DNA from 3 places in the Streptomyces sp. P6-2-1 genome. Region 2 is predicted to be linked to each of the others. Evidence: riboswitches for the same ligand, from Rfam matches in the RefSeq annotation. Region 2 holds a riboswitch; each other region holds the start of a gene.
What was found. Region 2 has a riboswitch for cobalamin ahead of metE (5-methyltetrahydropteroyltriglutamate--homocysteine S-methyltransferase). Riboswitches for the same ligand answer to the same signal wherever they lie in the genome.
Positions count from the first base shown of each region.

Region 1: linked by a shared signal. The riboswitch ahead of ACQYWQ_RS21380 (ribonucleoside-diphosphate reductase subunit alpha) and the one ahead of metE (5-methyltetrahydropteroyltriglutamate--homocysteine S-methyltransferase) in region 2 are both predicted to bind cobalamin.
Region 3: linked by a shared signal. The riboswitch ahead of ACQYWQ_RS05290 (cobalamin biosynthesis protein) and the one ahead of metE (5-methyltetrahydropteroyltriglutamate--homocysteine S-methyltransferase) in region 2 are both predicted to bind cobalamin.

Region 1 covers NZ_CP192513.1:4,981,138-4,983,387, forward strand. The annotation lists gene ACQYWQ_RS21380 (ribonucleoside-diphosphate reductase subunit alpha) at 1-1,297, opposite strand, end outside; cobalamin riboswitch at 1,435-1,555, opposite strand; gene mctP (monocarboxylate uptake permease MctP) at 1,872-2,250, opposite strand, start outside.
Region 2 covers NZ_CP192513.1:6,818,381-6,820,630, reverse strand. The annotation lists gene ACQYWQ_RS28725 (MFS transporter) at 1-284, opposite strand, end outside; gene ACQYWQ_RS28720 (winged helix-turn-helix transcriptional regulator) at 427-969, shown strand; cobalamin riboswitch at 1,073-1,288, shown strand; gene metE (5-methyltetrahydropteroyltriglutamate--homocysteine S-methyltransferase) at 1,437-2,250, shown strand, end outside.
Region 3 covers NZ_CP192513.1:1,188,179-1,190,428, forward strand. The annotation lists gene ACQYWQ_RS05280 (inorganic phosphate transporter) at 1-150, shown strand, start outside; gene ACQYWQ_RS05285 (hypothetical protein) at 162-437, shown strand; cobalamin riboswitch at 591-722, shown strand; gene ACQYWQ_RS05290 (cobalamin biosynthesis protein) at 835-1,794, shown strand; gene ACQYWQ_RS05295 (cobyric acid synthase) at 1,791-2,250, shown strand, end outside.

The sequences.
Region 1 (2,250 bases), 1.8 Mb from region 2:
GGTTCGAGGAGTGCACGACGCTGCCGGGCTCGGCGGTCTGGTTCGCGGTGCGGTTGGAGTGGTCCTTGAAGGTCATCCAGCCCTGGCCGGTCTGCGCGAGGGTACGCATCATGCGGCCGTACAGCTCGCGCGCCGGGATCGTCTTGCGGGCCAGGCCCTTCGCCTCGGCGGCACGGTAGGCGGCCTCGAACTCCTCGCCCCACAGGTCGGTCAGCTCGGGCACGTCGGCCGGCGAGAAGAGCGACCACGCGGCGTCGGTGGCGACGCGGCGCATGAACTCGTCGGGAATCCAGTGCGCGAGGTTCAGGTGGTGCGTGCGGCGCTGGTCCTCGCCCGTGTTGTCGCGCAGCTCCAGGAACTCCTCGATGTCCGAGTGCCACGTCTCCAGGTAGACTGCGGCCGCGCCCTTGCGGCGCCCGCCCTGGTTGACGGCGGCGACGGAGGAGTCGAGCGTCTTGAGGAAGGGGACGATGCCGTTCGAGTGCCCGTTGGTGCCGCGGATCAGCGAACCGCGCGAGCGGATGCGGGAGTACGCGATGCCGATGCCGCCCGCGTGCTTGGAGAGCCTGGCGACCTGGAGGTAGCGCTCGTAGATCGAGTCCAGCTCGTCCTTCGGCGAGTCCAGGAGGTAGCAGGAGGACATCTGCGGGTGCCGCGTACCGGAGTTGAAGAGCGTCGGCGAGGAGGGCAGGTAGTCCAGGCGGCTCATGAGCCGGTACAGGCTCGCGACCTCGTCGACGGCCGGGAGGCTGTCGTCGGCGGCGAGCCCGGCGGCGACGCGGAGGAGGAAGTGCTGCGGGGTCTCGATGACCTTGCGCGTGATCGGGTGGCGCAGGAGGTAGCGGCTGTAGAGGGTGCGCAGGCCGAAGTAGCCGAAGCGGTCGTCGCCCTCGGGATCGATGAGCGCGTCCAGGCGGGCCGCGTGCGCGGCGACGAACGCGGCCGTACGGTCCCCGATCAGGCCCTCGTCGTGGCCCACGGCGACGGAGGCGGCGAAGCCGCTCGCGCCCTGGCCCGCGGCCTCCTCGGCGATCGCGAGGGCCAGCAGGCGCGCGGCGAGCCGGGAGTAGGCGGGGTCCTCGGAGATGAGCCCGGCGGCGGCCTCGGTGGCCAGCTCGCGCAGCTCCGCCTCGTCGGCGTGGGCGCTGCGGCCGCGCAGGGCGGCGGCGGCGACCCGGCCGGGGTCGGTGTCGGGGAGATCGGCGGTGAGTTCCGTGAGGGTCCGCAACAAGGCGGTCCCGGGAAGGTCCTGCTCGGCCGCGACCGATGAGGCGGGATCTGCTGGCGCGATGGTCACTGGGTGGCTCTCCCTCGCTCGGCTGGGGGCCTGTGGTGCGGGGCGGCGACGGGACGACGGCAGCGCTTTCGGGCACACCGCGTCACGTCCCCGGCCCATTCCACGGGGCCCGGACGTCTGGCACCGCGCCCGGGTGGGACGGCGGCGCGCTTTCGGCAGGTCATCGGACTCGCAACACGCCACGGGGCGCGTCGCACACCGTTGCGGGACAGTCCCGGACTCGCACCGGATTCCCCTGCCGACAGCGAGGAAGAGCATACATCTGGGGGGCGGGCGGGAAAGGAGGCCCCAGATGTTGTGTCGGGGGCGGGGAGTGTTACGTGCGGGTCAACGGTTGTGGGGTGCCGACAAGGCGTCTCGTGCCCGGTGGGGTGACGGGGTGCGGTGGGGGCGGCGGCGTCGATCGTATGGCTTGAGGGGACCCCACAAGCGGGGTCGTACGGAGTTTTTACCGGCCGGATCGAGGGGTGCGCGTGTTCGGTTTTCGGTCGCGGAACGTGAGGGGCCGTCAGCGGGCACACGAACGCCGGAGCGGCCGAAAGTTCTCGGCCGCTCCGGCGTTCGCCGCCTGAGGTCAGTGCCCCGCCGTCTCCGGGACCGCCGGGGGAAGCTCCTGCTTCACGCCGGGGTCGCCCGCGTCCGCCACGTAGTCCGACGGCTGGGTCTCGTCCACGCCCTCCGGCGCCTTGAAGGCCCGCAGTACGACCGTGAGGACGACCGTCACGACGACGTTCAGGACGATCGCGGTCATCCCGATGTACCCGATCTCGCCCAGGCCGGGGATCGCCTTCGACGAGCCCCCGAAGTGGTCCTGGGTCGGCGAGGAGGTCGACCAGGCCGCCCAGGTCCCGTACGCCATCCCGGCCGCCCAGCCCGCGAGCAGCGCCCAGCGGTGGAACCAGCGCGTGAAGAGGCCGCCGACGAGCGCGGGGAGCGTCTGGAGAATCCAGATG
Region 2 (2,250 bases):
CCCAGGTCGTCCGCGAGCGATCCCGCCACGAGCAGCACGGCCGCGAGCCCCAGCGGGGTGCCGTTGAGCAGCCACGACTGCGCCGAGACGCCCGTCCCGAGGTCCGCGACGGTGGCGGGGACCGTCACGAGGGGACCTGTGTAGTTCATCATCGCGAGGATCGTCGCGACCGTCGTCAGGACGAGGACGCCCCGTCCCGTCACGTGCGTGGCCCCGGTGGGCGGGCGCTCCCGTGCCCCGAGGACGGGTCCCTTCCTCGTCGTCTCGTCCGTACCGCTCCCCATGCCCGTCCTCCCGGCCTGTGGGCGCGGGGGAGCTTGTCGCCGCCGCCCGCCACCCCATGAGTTCATTAACTGAACCTTGAACGGATCGAACGTAGCACAGTAGGTTCGCTCACCGAACCGACTAACGGGTATCGTGGGCCGCATGGCTCTCGGCAAGGACTACGCGCGGCAGGAGTGCTCCATCGCCCGCGCGCTGGAGATCATCGGCGAGCGGTGGACGATCCTGATCATCCGCGACGCCTTCTACGGGGTACGGCGCTACAACGACTTCCTCGTGCACCTCGGTGTCCCGCGCGCCGTCCTCGCCGCCCGCCTCCAGTCCCTCACCGGGGACGGCATCCTCGTCAAGCGCCGTTACCAGGAGTCCCCGCCCCGCGAGGAATACGTGCTGACGCCGCGCGGCGAGAGCCTGTGGCTCGTCCTGTACGGGCTCGGCGTGTGGGGCCGCACCGAGTTCGGCGGCTCCCGGCCGCTGCGCGAGTTCCGGCACGCGGCGTGCGACACCCCGCTCACCCCCCAGGGCACGTGCCCGCACTGCGCCATGTTCCCCGCGCCCACCGACGTCGACATGCTCCCCGGCCCTGGGCTCGACCCCGATCCCACCGACCCGGTGAGCCGCGTCCTGCTGTGCCGCCGCCGCATCCTCGAACCGGTCGACACGACCGGGATCACGGCGAAGGGCTGAGCCCCCGCGGAGTCCGCGCCCCGGGCGCGCGAAGTCACCGCCACGCCGGCTGCCGAAGGGTCCACTCCCTGAAACCCCTGCCGCCCGCTCCCCCACACCCCCTACACTGCCCGCAGCAGCTGGTTCGCCCCGCCCGCCAGGCGGGAGCGTCGCAAGAGGGAACCCGGTGGGAATCCGGGACTGCCCCGCAGCGGTGAGCGGGAACGACCGCCGTCATACGCACTGGGTCCGTACGGACCCGGGAAGCGACGGCCAGTAGGTGTCCTCCGACGAGGGCGTGCCCGCGAGTCCGAAGACCTGCCAGTCGCCCGGGCGCGTGCCGAAGCGCGCCCGGACATCCCGGTGACCTCGTGGGCGGGTCGGCGTGCACAGTGGGCGGAGCGCGACAGGTCCCGCCCGCTTCGTCGTTCCTTCGCACCCCGTGGACACCCGGGATCTCAGGGATTCATCTCGCGAAGGAGATCTCCGTGACACCGAAGTCCGCAGCCGCGGCAGCACGCGCCACCGTGTACGGCTACCCCCGTCAGGGCCCCGGCCGGGAGCTGAAGAAGGCGGTCGAGGGGTACTGGAAGGGCCGCGTGGACGCCGCGCGCCTCCAGGACACCGCACGTGAGCTGCGCGCCACCGCCTGGCGACAGCTCGCCTCGGACGGGGCCGACGAAGTCCCCACGGGCGACTTCTCGCTCTACGACCACGTGCTCGACACGAGCGTCATGGTGGGCGCGGTCCCCGCCCGCCACCGCGCCGCCTTCGCCGCCGACGCGCTCGACGGCTACTTCGCGATGGCGCGCGGCACGCAGGGCGTCGCGCCGCTGGAAATGACGAAGTGGTTCGACACCAACTACCACTACCTCGTACCGGAGCTGAGCCCCGACTCCGTGTTCGCCGCCGACTCGGCGAAGCAGGTCGGCGAGCTGCGCGAGGCGCTCGCGCTCGGGCTGCGCGCCCGGCCGGTCCTCGTCGGCCCGGTCACGTACCTGCTGCTCGCCAAGCCCGCGCCCGGCACCGAGCCGGGCTTCGCTCCGCTGAGCCTCCTGGACCGGCTCCTTCCCGTGTATGAGGAGGTCCTCGCCGACCTGCGCGCGGCCGGCGCGGAGTGGGTCCAGCTCGACGAGCCCGCGCTCGTCCAGGACCGCACCCCCGCCGAACTCGCCGCCGCCGAACGGGCCTACGCCTTCCTCGGCGGCCGCTCCGACCGCCCGGAACTGCTCGTCGCGAGCTATTTCGACCGGCTCGGGGACGCGCTGCCCGTGCTCGCGCAGGCCCCTGTGGAGGGGCTCG
Region 3 (2,250 bases), 5.6 Mb from region 2:
GGGACGCTCACGGTGCCGCTCCAGCCGACGGCGGCCGTGGCGCCGGACGCGCTGACCACGGCCCACCCCCCGCTCACGGCGGAACTCCCCGCCCCGCCGACGACGGCCGAGGCCCCGCGCCACACCGCGGGCTCCGGCACCGCGGCCTGAAAGGAACCCGCATGAATATCGACTGGGCGGCACTCGGCTCCGTCTTCGGCGTGAGCCTGCTCGTCACGGTGGGCCTCGTCGGCGCCTTCGCCCTCGGCATCGCGGGCCTCTCGCGTGCCTCGGCGGCGACGGCGGAGGACGGCGGCGCGGGCGCGGGCGGCGGTACGGGGACGGGCGGCGGTACGGGCGCGGGCGGCCGGGCGCTGCTCGCCCGGCTCGGCGCGTACGCGTGCTTCGGGGTGTGCCTCGCCGCGGTCGCCTTCGGGATCTACGTGATCGTGGGCTGAGACGGAGCGGCGGCACGGGCCCCGCGCGGTTTCCCGGCAGGGGGCGGCGCGGGGCTTTCGCGTGCCGGGGCGGCGGAGGAGGCGCGGGGACCCGGCGTCCCGGCCCGGCCGGTATGCCCCTCTTGCGTCAAGTGCGAGTTGACGCCCGGTCTCGGGGCGTGATGCACTGCCGGGGCCATTTCGGCGGCTGTGGAGGAAGTACCGGTGCGAATCCGGCGCGGTCCCGCCACTGTGAGCGGGGAGTGATCCCCGTAAGTCAGGAACTCCCGGCGCCGAATCACGTCGTACCAGGGCGCGGACCCTGAGAGTAGGACACCCCTCATGCCCGGCATCCGCCGCAGTGCGCACCCGCCAGCCCTCCTGTCCCCCCCGCGAGGCGTGACGGCGGACTGACGCCATGCCTGCCGGACGTGTTTTCGCGGTCGGCGCCACCGCCGGTCTGCTCGGCGACTCCCTCTTCGGCGACCCGCGCCGCGCTCACCCCGTGGCCGTCTACGGGCGCCTCGCGGGCCTCGCGGAGAAGGCGCTGTGGCGCGACCACCGGGGCGCGGGCGCCCTGCACACGCTGCTGTGCGCGGGCGGCGCCACCGCGCTCGGGGCCGTCGTGTCCCGTGCCGCGGCGCGCCGCTCTCCCGTCGCTTCCGCCGCGCTCACCGCGCTCGTGACCTGGACCGTCGTGGGCGGTACCTCGCTCGCGCGCGAGGGGCGGGCGCTCGCCGCCGCGCTCGAAGCCGGAGACCTCGCCGCCGCGCGCGAGCGCCTTCCGCACCTGTGCGGGCGCGATCCGCGCCACCTCGACGCGGAGGGGATCGCGCGCGCCGTCGTCGAGTCCGTCGCCGAGAACACCTCGGACGCGGTCGTCGGGGCGCTCGTGTGGGGCGCGCTCGGCGGGGTGCCGGGGCTCCTCGCCTTCCGTGCCGTCAACACGCTCGACGCGATGGTGGGCCACAAGTCGCTGCGGTACCTGCGCTTCGGCTGGTCGGCCGCGCGGCTCGACGACCTCATGGGCTTCCCCGGCGCGCGCCTCACCGCAGGGCTCGCCGCGCTCGCGGGCGGCGGGCCGCGTGCCGCGCTCGCCGCGGTGCGCGAGGACGCGCACCGGCACCCGAGCCCCAACGCGGGCCCCGTCGAGGCGGCCTTCGCGGGCGCGCTCGGGGTGCGGCTCGGCGGCACGCTGTCGTACGGGGGGCGGGTCGAGCACAGGCCGGTGCTCAACGCGCGGCGCGGGCGGGCCGTCGCCGTGCCGGACGTGGAGCGGGCCGTACGGCTCTCGCGCCGCGTGACGTGGGCGGCCCTCGGGGTGTGCGTCGCCGCGCGGCTCCTCGTGTCGCGGTACGTCCCCGGGCGTGCGCGGTGACCGGGGGCGGGCTGCTCGTCGCGGGCACGACCTCCGACGCGGGCAAGAGTGTCGTCACGGCCGGGATCTGCCGGTGGCTCGTACGGCGAGGGGTGAGCGTCGCGCCCTTCAAGGGGCAGAACATGTCCCTCAACTCCTTCGTCACGCGGGACGGCGCCGAGATCGGCCGCGCGCAGGCGATGCAGGCGCAGGCCGCGCGCGTCGAGCCGAGCGCGCTCATGAACCCGGTGCTGCTCAAGCCGGGCGGGGAGCGCTCCAGCCAGGTCGTGCTGCTCGGGAAGCCGCTCGGCGAGCTGAGCGCGCGCGGCTACCACGGCGGGAAGCAGTCGGAGCTGTTCGGGACGGTCGTGGACTGCCTCGCGGAGCTGCGGCGCACGTACGACGCCGTGATCTGCGAGGGCGCGGGGAGCCCGGCGGAGATCAACCTGCGCCGTACCGACCTCGTCAACATGGGGA